3 regions of the Photobacterium sp. Alg240-V54 genome follow, and region 3 is predicted to be linked to each of the others. Evidence: riboswitches for the same ligand, from Rfam matches in the RefSeq annotation. Region 3 holds a riboswitch; each other region holds the start of a gene.
What was found. Region 3 has a riboswitch for lysine ahead of G6R09_RS07260 (Na+/H+ antiporter NhaC family protein). Riboswitches for the same ligand answer to the same signal wherever they lie in the genome.
Positions count from the first base shown of each region.

Region 1: it holds a riboswitch for lysine, as region 3 does, so the genes downstream of both, G6R09_RS12340 (Na+/H+ antiporter NhaC family protein) here and G6R09_RS07260 (Na+/H+ antiporter NhaC family protein) in region 3, are expected to answer to the same signal.
Region 2: it holds a riboswitch for lysine, as region 3 does, so the genes downstream of both, lysC (lysine-sensitive aspartokinase 3) here and G6R09_RS07260 (Na+/H+ antiporter NhaC family protein) in region 3, are expected to answer to the same signal.

Region 1 is NZ_UNRL01000004.1:125,805-130,336, forward strand. It holds gene G6R09_RS12325 (cystatin domain-containing protein) at 1-50, shown strand, start outside; gene G6R09_RS12330 (Qnr family pentapeptide repeat protein) at 367-1,017, shown strand; gene G6R09_RS12335 (VOC family protein) at 1,080-1,520, opposite strand; gene G6R09_RS12340 (Na+/H+ antiporter NhaC family protein) at 1,622-3,205, opposite strand; lysine riboswitch at 3,289-3,463, opposite strand; gene ccoP (cytochrome-c oxidase, cbb3-type subunit III) at 3,616-4,532, opposite strand, start outside.
Region 2 is NZ_UNRL01000006.1:163,524-168,055, reverse strand. It holds gene metH (methionine synthase) at 1-1,153, shown strand, start outside; gene lysC (lysine-sensitive aspartokinase 3) at 1,222-2,595, opposite strand; lysine riboswitch at 2,703-2,884, opposite strand; gene G6R09_RS15315 (alanine--glyoxylate aminotransferase family protein) at 3,091-4,209, shown strand; gene G6R09_RS15310 (PglL family O-oligosaccharyltransferase) at 4,263-4,532, opposite strand, start outside.
Region 3 is NZ_UNRL01000002.1:384,617-389,148, reverse strand. It holds gene G6R09_RS07260 (Na+/H+ antiporter NhaC family protein) at 69-1,661, opposite strand; lysine riboswitch at 1,762-1,939, opposite strand; gene G6R09_RS07255 (H-NS family nucleoid-associated regulatory protein) at 2,317-2,712, shown strand; gene G6R09_RS07250 (lytic transglycosylase domain-containing protein) at 2,921-3,892, opposite strand; gene G6R09_RS07245 (YcgL domain-containing protein) at 3,908-4,180, opposite strand; gene minC (septum site-determining protein MinC) at 4,403-4,532, shown strand, end outside.

The sequences.
Region 1 (4,532 bases), on a different contig from region 3:
ATGTTGATAAAACTAATGGCGCCGTTTCAAATTGTGACGTAAAAAATTAATCGATCACGTTTGGTTGTTATTTGATTGATTGAGTGAAAAATAGTCGTTGTTATTGAGAAATTATCAATAATAGCGGCTATTTTTTTATGTCGATTTTAAGATGGTTTAAATGGTAATAGTAATGCGAATATAAAATTTTAAGCGGGCGTACGACCATCATAAAATAATAGTTAAAAACATGGTTACAGCTCGTTTGTGTGGTATTTAAAATGAAGCTAAAAAAACAATAAACACTCTGATATTTTTGCTAGTAATTGATGGTTTATTGTTATTAATATAGACCTAAAGTTTACTATTTAAGTAGAGTAATAATTGATGCATGTGACAAAAAAACAATTTGATGGCGAGGTGTTTACGCATCAAAATTTAGCTGAAGCAACCTTTGAACAATGTCAGTTTTATCGCTGTGACTTTTCTCGTACCAATTTAACCGATGCATGTTTTATTGACTGTAGTTTTATTGAAGCAGGGGAAACAGAAGGGTGTAGTTTTGCGTATGCAAAGTTAAAAGATGCTAGTTTTAAAGGTTGTAATCTCGCGATGGCAAACTTTAGAAATGCGCAATGTTTTGGTATTGAATTGCACCAATGTAATCTTAAAGGCGTAGATTTCCACTATGCCTCATTTGCGAATTATATAACCCAAAGTAGCTTTTTTTGTTCGGCATTTATTTCAGGGTGTGATTTAAGCTATGCTAATTTAGAAAGTGTAATGCTTGAAAAGTGTGAGTTATTTGAAAACCGTTGGCGGGGAGCTAATTTAATTGGTGTGTCATTTAAAGGCTCTGATTTAAGTCGCGGTGAATTCTCAAGCGAACAATGGCAACAAGCAATATTTCAAGATACTAATTTATGTCACGTTGATTTAGATGACGTTGATGTTCGACGTGTTTCTTTAGCGGGTGCTCAAATTAGTGATTGGCAACAAGAACAGTTGCTGAGTAATTTAGGGATCATTGTTTTATAATTGTAAATTACAAATGCCACAGGAGCGCAAAACAAACCCTGTGGCGTACAATTGCCCCAATTTTACCATTCGCCAACATTAGGCTGTGAGATCCATGGTTCAGCAGGGGATAGCGGCTCGCCTTTTTGCAGTAATTCAATTGAAATACCATCAGGTGAACGAACAAATGCCATATGACCATCACGTGGTGGGCGATTAATCGTTACACCGTTATCTTGTAGCTGTTGGCATAATTGATAAATATCATCAACGCGAAATGCAAGATGACCAAAGTTACGCCCACCGCTATAAGCTTCAGTATCCCAATTATAGGTTAATTCTAACAGTGGTGATTGAGTTTGGGCTGCCGCTTGTGCTTGAGATGGTGCGGCTAAAAAGACCAGCGTGAAACGTCCACGTTCACTTTCTTTTCGGTGCGTTTCAATGAGCCCTAATTGTTGGCAGTAAAAGTCCAGTGAGGCATTTAAATCACTGACACGTACCATTGTGTGTAAATATTCCATTGCTTATCTCCTGATCAAAAAAATCCCCGCGGTTTTGTGCTATAGAATAAATCAAATAAGCACAAAAACGAACGGGGATTATTCTTAAATAGCGGCTGTTTTTAATTTACAGCTGCGATTAATTGTTGTTTCTTATCTTGGCGAACGTGGTAAACGCAGCATCCAACGAACCATACTGAACTTACAGCGATACCAATCACAGTAGAGCCTGTGATCCCCATTGCTAAGTAACCTAGGAAAGCACCAAAGGCAACGGTTAATGCATACGGTAACTGAGTCATTACGTGATCCATATGGTGACTACCTGCACCCGTTGCTGACAAAATACTGGTGCTTGAGATAGGCGAGCTGTGATCACCAAATACTGATCCTGCTAATACCGCTGATAACATAGGCATTAATAAGTTAACGTCACTCGCGATTGCCATATCACCTGCGAGAGGCAACATGATACCAAATGTACCCCAGCTGGTGCCGGTGGCAAAAGACATACCACATGATAGTAAGAACACTAATGCAGGTAGTAGCGCAACAGGCAGACCATACTTTGTTAATGATGCTAAGTATTGGCCTGTTTCCATATCACTTACAACAGTACCAATTGTCCATGCAAATAACAGAATGATAATAGCTGGCATCATCGCTTGAATACCTTGAGGTGCAGCCGTTAACCATGTTTTTAGTGGTAGCTTTAAGCGTAATGCTAATACAATAGATACTGCCAGACTACATAGCGCGGCGTACACTAATGATGAACCGACATCAGTATGTTCGATTGAACCAATTAAGCTAAATGGTTGGCCTTTAGTGGCTAACACATCAGCACCACTGATGATCATAAATACAATACTAGAAACCGTTAGGGTTAGAATTGGTAATACCATATCGATCATGGTGCCATTACCTTCACCTTCAGTGGTGATTTCTAATCCTTTTGGATGACCTTTTGCTTGATCCCAAAGTTGCCCCTCACGTGCACGTTGTTCGTGTTTACGCATTGGACCAATATCAAGTTGGAACGTGATCACTACCAGCACCATCAATAAAGTAAATACAGCATAGAGATTCATTGGAATCATCTGTACAAACAATGAAATAGGGCTCGTTTCTGTAATGTCATTGGTCACTAAAATGCCACCAAGGATAGCAATAATATATGCACCCCATGATGAAATAGGCGTGATAACACATACAGGTGCCGCGGTTGAATCTAGCAAATAAGCCAGTTTTGCACGCGAAATTTGAAAACGGTCGGTTACTGGGCGGCAAATAGGTCCAACAGACAGACTGTGGAAAAAGTCATCAATAAAGAAAGCAAATACCATCATACCAGTTAGGATATTGGCACTGCGACGATCTTTACAACGACGTACACCCCATTCAGCAAATGCTTTGGTTGCACCTGTTGCGGTCATTAAGCTAATCAAGCCTCCCAGTAATAACATAAACAATAACATGTTAACGTTACTGGTGTTGATAGCGCCATCAGCCCAAACTAAGCCAAGAATTTGATGTAAAAGATATTGTAGTGCTGCGAGTGGGTTGTAATTATTTAGAAGGATTGATCCTGCAATAATGCCCGCGCCTAAGGATAACAATACGCGGCGGGTAGTAATTGCAAGAATAACTGCCAGTAGTGCGGGTACCACTGATAGTAGTGAATCAGAATATTGGATTAAATTCATGGATCTCTTAAACACCTATAATAAGGTGGAGATCTACCGAAAGGATAGAGAAACAGATTTCTTGAGAAATAATACTTCTTATCCCTTAGGGTAGCGCTCCATAGACAACATAACTATGGCAGTTCTGCACTTATTCAATACAGAACCAGCGACTATTGATGACTCAACAATCACTTCGGCGCTGACTCCTTTCTTCGATTTTCATTGGGGATCTCCCTCCAACCGAATACTCTTAGGCAGCGCGCCTCTACTCAAAGGATTAAGATTTGACTATACCTAGATATTTCCCACAAGCAATAAAAAATAACGCTTAATTGTGTAATAGGCGTAAAATGCAGCATTTCAACTAACTGATTTTAGTTTCAATCAGTTAGCGAGAGTTTATTTCGTTATTGTTGCATATTATCTCATTATTCTAGATCATTACTCATAGGTTGAGTCATATTATGGATATTACCTGCAAATCCCGCTTTAGTAAGATCTTTACGAATTGTCGTGACTTGATTTTCTGTAACGGGAATGTCTCTGCCGCCTAATTTTTGACGTACAAAAGTGATTAGCTGGGCCAAATCAGCATCATTTAATACCGTATTGAAACTACTCATAGGCATAAAATCAATTTCCTGCTCTAAATAGTTCGGTGTAAGACCTCGAATGGTGACGGCAATGGTGTCATAAGGGTCTTTGTGCATAATAATACCATTATTGAGTAACGTCGGCGCTATACCTTCACGACCTTTACCATCAGCGCCATGGCAAGCACCACAGGTTTGAATGTACAACCCATAAAGCCGTTGTTCTTGCTGACGAATATCCGTTGGTGGCGTGGTTGCCAAATCACTTAAATCTGGGTTTTGAACATTTACTTGAGCTGGAATTAAATTACCAAAACCGGGTGGGTTGAGTTGCCCAACTGATTTATCAAGCACATTATATTTATCGCCAGTAATAAGATATTCAGCAATAGCACTGACATCATCACGGGTTAAATAGCGAGTGCTGTTTTTGACAACTTCAGCCATGCCACCAAATGCGGTGCCTTTTTCTGAATGACCTGTTTTCAGAAAATCGGTAAGGGAATCAATTGTCCAACGATCTTGATAAAGCTCCGTTGCGGTAATATCAGGTGCCATCCAACCATCAATTAAATTACCTTGGAACAGTTTTTCGGCAATTAAAGCTTGGGCGATATTTCGTGGAGTATGACATTCTGAACAGTGACCTAAGCCCATGGTTAAATATTTACCACGACGCCAAGATTCAGTGCTATCGGCAGGGTATTCAAGTGGATCAGTATTGAGAAAAGCAATATTCCAACCCAATAGAC
Region 2 (4,532 bases), on a different contig from region 3:
ACATACTGCGGTTAAAATTGAACAAAACTATCAACAACCAGTGGTGTATGTATCGAATGCCTCACGTGCCGTTGGTGTATGTTCGGCATTATTATCTGAACAACAAAAGCCAGCCTTTGTTGAGCGCTTAGCCGCGGAATATGATGTGGTGCGTGAACAACATGCGCGTAAAAAGCCTCGTACGCCACCTGTCACTCTTGATCAGGCTCGAGCAAATGCTGTCGATCTTGATTGGGGTAATTATACGCCGCCAGCACCAAAACAAGCGGGTATACACACCTTTACCGATTTTCCGGTGGCTAAATTACGTCAGTATATTGATTGGACGCCCTTTTTTATGACATGGTCATTAAGCGGTAAATATCCAACCATTTTACGCCATGAAGTGGTGGGGGTTGAAGCAACCAAGCTATTTGAAGATGCCAATAAGATCCTTGATGATATTGAACGGACAGGGATGATCAAAGCTAATGGCGTCTGTGGCTTATTCCCAGCGAATAATATTGGTGATGATATTGAGGTTTACACTGATGAAACTCGCACAGAAGTATTAACGGTATTGCATGGCTTACGTCAACAGACCAAAAAGCCCAAAGGACCTAATTATTGTTTATCCGATTACATTGCGCCTAAAGGAAGCGGTAAAGCCGATTGGATTGGTGCGTTTGCTGTGACTGGTGGGATTGGTGAATATGATATTGCCGATCAGTTTAAGGCGCAGGGAGATGATTACAATGCGATCATGATACAAGCGGTGGCAGATCGATTAGCAGAAGCCTTTGCTGAATGTATGCATCAAATGGTGCGTAAACAGATCTGGGGTTATGCTGCTGATGAAGATCTTAATAATGATGATTTGATCCGTGAGAAGTATCAGGGAATTCGTCCGGCACCGGGCTATGCTGCTTGTCCTGAACATACTGAAAAAGGCGCTATTTGGCAGTTATTGGATGCTGAGGCTAATACCGGTATGGTGCTGACTGAAAGTTATGCGATGTGGCCAGGGGCTGCGGTATCGGGGTGGTATTTCTCTCACCCTGATGCGCGCTATTTTGCGGTTGCGCAGATCCAACACGATCAGTTGGCAAGTTATGCCGATCGTAAAGGCTGGGATTTGATTGAAGCTGAAAAGTGGTTAGGGCCGAACCTGTAACATAATCACTAGGCTAAAATAAGAAAAGGCGCAACCATTGCGCCTTTTTGTTGTGTGCGTTGAAGTGATTATTCTAACAATTGCTGATGAAGCGTGTTCACCACAGATTTTGCATCGATTTCATTAACTAAGAAACACAGATTATGCGGGCTGGCACCATAACAAATGAGGCGTAAGTTATAAGCATCAAGCGCGCCAAAAATGTGTTTAGCTGAGCCTTTGCTGTCACTCATACGATTACCAATTAAGGCCACTAACGATAACCCTTGTTCAATCTCTACTCGACACAATTGGTTGAGTTGTTCAACGACAGCTATTGGTAATGTCGGTGCTCCGCCGCCTGTATCTGTTTGATCGAGCGTTAATGAAACGCTAACTTCGGAAGTGGTAATTAAATCGACCGAGATTTTATGCTCAGCCAAAATACGAAACACTTCAGCGAGAAAGCCGTAAGCATGAAACATATTAAGACTGGTTAACGTCACCATGGTTTGATTACCCCGCAGTGCTAATGCGCGAAAGAGCGGTGCTTGATCGACGGTTTTTCGAATCCATGTTCCCCCTTGCTGAGGGGCTTTTGATGAGCCGACAAAAACCGGGATCTGCTGTCTTACTGCAGGAACTAGTGTCGATGGGTGGAGAATTTTGGCGCCAAAGTTAGCCATTTCAGAGGCTTCACTAAAGCTGATTTCTTTAATCGGCTTGGCTGCAGCAGTAATGCGTGGATCGGTGGTATACATGCCTGGTACATCGGTCCAGATTTCTAGAGTGCTAGCATCAACGGCTTCTGCGATTAAGGCGGCGCTGTAATCACTGCCTCCTCGACCAAGAGTGGTGGTATTACCTTGGTCATCACTGCCTATAAAACCTTGTGAAACCACCACTTGAGTTGCTAACAGTGGTAACAGATGCTGTTGAGCTAATTGACGAATACATTCAGGCTGTGGAACCGCTTTGCCAAATTGAGCATCAGTACGCATTACATTGCGAATATCAAACCGAACCGCAGTAGCACCCAGTTCAATTAATATTTGATTAAATAAGTGGGTTGATAATAGCTCACCATGACTAACTAATTGATCGGTAAGTTGTGATGACGGTTTAATCGCCGCTTGTGCAGCAGCAGAAGCAACATCATCTAATAACGTATCAATGGCAGCGCTAACTGTCTGTGGCTGCTGTAACTGATTAATGATTTGCTGATGAATAGTAGCCAGTTGTTGCAAATGCTGTTGGCGTAAGACGCTATCACTGATGCCAGTGGCTAATTCAACCAGTAAATTAGTCACGCCAGAGCAAGCACTAATTAAGACAATTTTAGTGTTTGGATTGGCGATAACGATATTGGCGCTACGGCACATTGCGGCATAATCGGCGACACTGGTGCCACCAAACTTAGCCACAATGAGTGGATCTGTAGTTGGTGCTGGAGTAATGCTCATTACGGTGTTCTCCCTTGATCGTAAATGCTGCAAGATAGGTTCTTTACTTCGGAAGAATTCCCGACGTCCATTGTCGAGGAGGTAATAGGCAGTAACGCGGGTTGCGGCTACCCAGAAGCTCCCCATCATAGTCAACCTGACTTAGATGACAGCCTGAAAGATTCAACTTTCATAGCCGATACATTGCGCCCCAAACACCTTGTATCTCGGCGTTACTCCCCCTCTTAATAATGTATTAGGGTTGGGCCCTACACTATTAATACCTGGGTAACGCACCTCTTCTGTAGTGAATAAACACTGTTGTTATTGAATAGGAAATGCGTCGTAGTTGTCAATTGTTAAATGATGATTTCTCGATGGTTAACAAAAAGTATGCGTAGCTAACAGGATTTTGGGTTGTTACTTGCGGCTTTGGTATTGCTCTAATACTCTGTAATAACCACAATCGAGCCATCACCTTATTGATAATAATCATGATTTAATGGAGTTGAATCTATGTCTATCACCAGTTTTATGCCCCCACAACGAATTCTTATGGGGCCGGGACCTTCCGATATTTATCCGCAAGTTTTACAAGCATTGAGCCGACCGACAATTGGTCACCTCGATCCGTTATTTATTAAAATGATGGATGAGCTTAAGCAGTTATTACAATACGCCTTTCAAACTAACAATAGCTTTACCATTGCCGTCTCAGCCCCAGGTAGTGCGGGTATGGAAGCGTGTTTTGTTAATTTGGTTGAAGCTGGTGATAAGGTATTAGTTTGTCGCAATGGCGTGTTTGGCGATCGTATGCGGGAGAACGTTGAACGCTGTGGCGGTGTCGCGATCATGGTTGATAATGCTTGGGGTGAGCCGGTATCTCCTGCCTTAGTTGAGCAAGCATTACAGGCTGATCCTGAGATTAAAGTCGTTGCTTTTGTACATGCCGAAACCTCAACCGGTGCGTTGAGTGATGCCAAAACAATCGCAGAAATTGCTCGTAAACATCAGTGCTTAACCATTGTTGATGCGGTGACATCATTAGGTGGTGTACCTTTGCTGGTGGATGAGTGGCAACTTGATGCGGTTTATTCAGGCAGTCAAAAATGTTTATCATGTGTGCCGGGGCTATCGCCATTAACCTTTTCTGAAAAAGCGATCGCTAAAATACAACAGCGCAAAACAGCAGTGCAAAGTTGGTTTTTGGATCAAAGTTTAGTCTTGGGTTATTGGAGTGGTGAAGGTAAGCGTAGTTATCACCATACCGCGCCAGTGAACAGTTTATATGCACTACATGAAGCGCTAGTGCTGTTACACAATGAAGGTTTAGAGCAAGCGTGGCAGCGTCATCAACGAGCCCATATTGAGTTAAAGACGGGATTGCAAGCCTTAGGGATTCGATTTGTGGTTGAAGAGGCATATCGATTGCCACAGCTTAATGCGGTTTATATTCCTGAAGGGGTTGATGATGGCGCGGTTAGATCAACCTTATTGGAGCGTTATAATCTTGAAATCGGTGCCGGGTTAGGCACATTAGCCGGTAAGGCATGGCGGATTGGATTGATGGGCTACACCGCACGCAGCGAGAATGTCGCCTTGTGTCTTAAAGCACTTGAAAGCACTTTGAAATAACGCAGCAAATGAACCATCAATGGTAATTTGGGTTACCATTGATGGCCGCTAGATTATTTTTTTGATGGAACTGTGGCTGTGGCAGCGCTAGGCAGTGTGAGTCCTGGAAATAATTGTTGTGCCTCAGTCGTCACTTGCTCAGCTTGCGCTGTTTGGCCCTGATTATAATAGGCTAGCACGAGGTTCTGATATAAAGCCGGCCGTGGCCATGTTTGAGCTTTTTGGGTTGCCCATCGCACATAATCGGCAACCAGTTGGGGTTTATCTGTTGCGATCCCTAATTGTAATTGGGTGAGGTGTAAATCCCATTCAAACCGATGTTG
Region 3 (4,532 bases):
AAAAAGCCAGCTGAGATCATCAACTGGCTCAATTTACACCCATTGGGTTATTTTAATATCGCCAAATTCTATACCGACGCTTTCTTGGGTTGGCGTGACAGCCAAGCTAAGAAAAAACACATTAATGTAAAAGCCGTTACCGCAGCTAAAAATGCCAGAGCTAATGAGTCTGTTATACCTAAAACTAAAAATCCAATCGCAGAAATAAATGCAACAGATAATGCATAAGGCAGTTGTGTAGCGACGTGATCAATATGGTGACAACGTGCGCCTGTTGATGACAAAATTGTTGTATCAGAGATAGGCGAACAATGATCACCAAATACAGAACCTGCAAGCACACTAGCAAGCATTGGTAGCATTAAACTAATTTCAGTTGCGCCCGCAAGATCACCCGCTATTGGTAACATAATACCAAAGGTGCCCCATGAGGTTCCGGTAGAGAAAGCCATAATGCCAGATAATAAAAACAGGAGCATTGGCAATAATGCTGGATTAATATTACCTTGTACTAAGGTTGATAAATATTGACCTGTTTTCATATCGCCAATCACACTGCCGATACTCCATGCAAACAAGAGAATTAAAATCGCACCAAACATCGATTTAGCACCAATCCATAAGGTGTGACCTATATCAGAATAAGCAATACGTTGACGTAAGACAGGAATAATAGCAGCGACTAGACCAAATGCACCGCCTAAACACAGCGCCTCGCCAACATTGGTATTTTCAAAAGCGCCTAATAGTGCAAACGGCTTTCCTTCAGCAGCGAGTACTTGATAGCCGGTAAACACCATAAAAAAGAACGTCGCTATAATAAGGATAATAATAGGCCATACTAAGTCACCGACTCGTCCATGCTGACTTTCTTTAATATCAAGCTCTTCGGTTAAATCTTTAGCTTGCTCGTCAACATCTCCACCTGCGTCAGTGCCACATCCACGGCTAGCAGCAAGTTCATGCTTGCGCATCGGTCCAATATCCCATTGGAACCATGCCACCACAAATACCATAGCTAAAGCGAAGATCGCATAAAAGTTCATCGGAGCGAGGGTCATAAAAGCACTCAGTGGGGTATATTCTGTGACCCCATGAGTCACTAAAATACCGCCAATCAAAGTAATAATATATGCACCCCAACTTGATGCTGGCATTAGTACACACATAGGTGCGGCCGTTGAATCAAGAATATAAGCAAGCTTTGAACGTGATACCTGATATCGGTCAGTTACAGGACGCGCAATAGAACCCACTGCAAGACTATTAAAATAATCGTCAACAAAAATGAATACCCCTAAGAAGGCAGCTAATAATTTTGCTCCACGTTTAGTTTTAATTTTTGTTTGGGCCCATTCCGCAAAAGCACGAGTCCCGCCAGAAAGGGTCAATAATGCAGTGGTCATTCCTAGCAATATTAAAAATAGTACAATACTCATATTCCAAGTATTAATATCACCATCAGCAATGAACAGTCCTTTTACTGATGTTGCAAGGTAGCCACCTGTATTTGAAACAGAAAAATCGTTAAGAAATAGCGCTCCAAGTACTACTCCAGTACCCAAAGACAGTAATACTCTACGGGTTAAAATAGCTAAGCCAAGTGCAACTAATGGCGGAATAATGGATGTTAAAGAATGGGAATAATCTATCAAAGTTATGATCTCTACGACAACCAGTTTTGGTTAGAAGATCTACTGCTTGATATAGCCACATGGCATATTAATTTGAGTATAAGGAAAGAAGGTTAGCCTTCCCTGCCTCCACAGTAGCGCTCCATAGTTTTGTCTTTACTATGGCAGTGTTACACTTATTCAATGCAACCCCAGTAAGAATATTTGATGATGATTTCTTACTTCGGCATTACTCCCTTTCACTAATAGTCATCGGTATCACCCTCGTATTAATTACTGATAAACAATGCGCCTCTACCCTTATCGTTAAGGAACCAATCATTCTACGTAAATAGCGCAATTTTGCAACACTGTAAATTACAAATCTTAACAATAACCCAAACAAATAGACCACTTATAACTATAACCACCCAATAACAATGAAGTAGCATAACATTTTAAAGTTTATTATCATTTCTCATATAAAGTGATGTAACAATAACCAAAACTATTTTGCTTGTATTTATACTATTAACAAAGATGGATTTTATAAATATCGGCATATAACGAATATAAAAGCTTTTTAAATAAAGAAATGATTAAAATGTTTTACACAGAATGTATAAAAGTATTACTATTGCAAAAAATGTTTTAACGCTGCTATTATTATTTACAGTTAATTAAAAATAACAGGAAATATAAAATGTCTGATGCAATGAAAGCGCTTTTAAATCTACGAAGCTTACGCGCACTTTCTCGTGAATATACACTAGAACAACTTGAAGAAGCGTTAGATAAACTAACAACAGTTGTGACTGAACGTTCTGAAGCAGAAGCTGAAGAACAAGCAAAAGAAAATGAGCGTAATGAAAAACTAGCTCAATATCGTGAAATGCTTTTAGCTGATGGTATTGACCCTGAAGAATTACTCGCTAGCTTAGCTAAAGCACCAAAAACAAAACGTGCTAGCCGTCCAGCTAAATATAAATTCATTGATGAAAATGGCGATGAAAAAACATGGACAGGCCAAGGTCGTACACCTAGTGCCCTAAAGAAAGCATTAGATGATGGTCAAGCTCTTGAAGAGTTTGAAATCTAATATAAAAGAATAAAGAAAAAAGCCTAAATTATTTAGGCTTTTTTTATTTCTATTGTTACAAATAAGAAATCTATCTTAATTCAAATATCCTCAATAAGAATAAATCAACATTTCTAGTTGTTCATTAATATAACAAAAAAGCCAGACTCTTATGCCTGACTTTTTAGTTACCATCTGGATTTGTATATTAGGGCCAATAATAATTAATCTATTGAATACGATCAGCTAATGCACTTACTGCCAAAGCAAAATAATGTGAGCGATTCCATTTTAGTAATGTTCGGTAATTTTCATATATTAAATATGATTTACCTTCACCACCATCAGGTTGAATTAACCACGCCTGAATATCAGCATTTGGTAATGCGCCATGACTATTACTCATCACACCTAATTGCTGCCATTGTGCTAATGTTTTGCCTTTTTCAGTTTCAGTGCCTTCATAACTATCCGCTAAAGACGTAGATAACTTAACTGGACGTCCCCAAGTATATTCACTGTTCCAGCCAGATAATTTGAGGTAATTAGCAGCAGAAGCAAAAACATCAGCCTTAGTATTCCAAATATCTGCTTTACCATCACCGTTACCATCAACGGCATAAGTAAGGTAAGAGGTCGGCATAAACTGGCACTGACCCATTGCACCAGCCCAAGAACCCTTCATATCATCGATATCAATATTACCATTTTGTAATATTTCTAATGCAGCCATCACTTGCTTACGAAATAATGCTTCACGACGCCCATCATAAGCCAATGTCGCTAATGCTTCGACAACATGGTAATTACCTTGGATTTTACCAAAGTTACTTTCAATACCCCACAGAGCAACAATGAATCGAGGTTGCACGCCATATTGTTTACCAATACGTTCAAGTGCTGCTTTATTTTGCTGATAAAGACGATTGGCCTGTTTTACTTTCCAGTCAGGCACTGCGCGAGTAATATATTGCTCTAATGACAGTTTTTTCTCTGGTTGATTATTATCCGCTTTCACAGCGCGAGCTGTATATTTGATGCCAGCAAAGGCTGCATCAATTATCGGCTCTGAAATACCATTCCCACGTGCTTCTACTTTTAATTTATCTACGTAGGCATCGAATCCTTCTTCAGAAGCAAATGCAGAAGAGGACAGTCCCATTCCTATAGCAACAAAAATTGATATCAAACGCTTATGCATAATAGCCTTATTATATTATTTAGCGGCTTTATCAGCCTTATATTGATCTAATAAATTAGTCACTGGTGGTGGTACTTGTAAATAAAAACCGACAGTCGCTAATGCGTGTTTTACTTTTTCTACATCAGCCAGTGCTAATGTTCTTCCCTCAAGTTTGATCACCATCACAAATTGAGGTTTACCAAATGTAGCCATTAATTCTGCAGGAACATCTGCAAAATCATCTTTTTTATTAATGTACAAATAAGTATTGTCTTTTTTTAAACTTTTGTAGATTGAACACAACATATAATTAGCCTATTTCATTTATGCGCCATACATTTCAGAGTACGATTACAAGCAATCATTCACTATTGACTCAGTTTTAAGTAAATAGTGTGAGAAGTTTGTCTGAAAAACCAACGTCAACGCAAGGATAGCTTGCCCCTAACGGCGAGTGAATATACCATGCTACTACCTTTGTGATAATGAACTAAATGGTTAATTTAAAATCTTAGCCATAATAAACCTATGACCAAGATAGCTGAACTAAAAGGGAGCTCGTTCACGCTCTCTGCACTTCATTTAGTTGATAATGACATTAGTAAAGTAACTAATCAGCTAAAAGATAAAGTTGAACTTGCACCAAATTTTTTTGCTT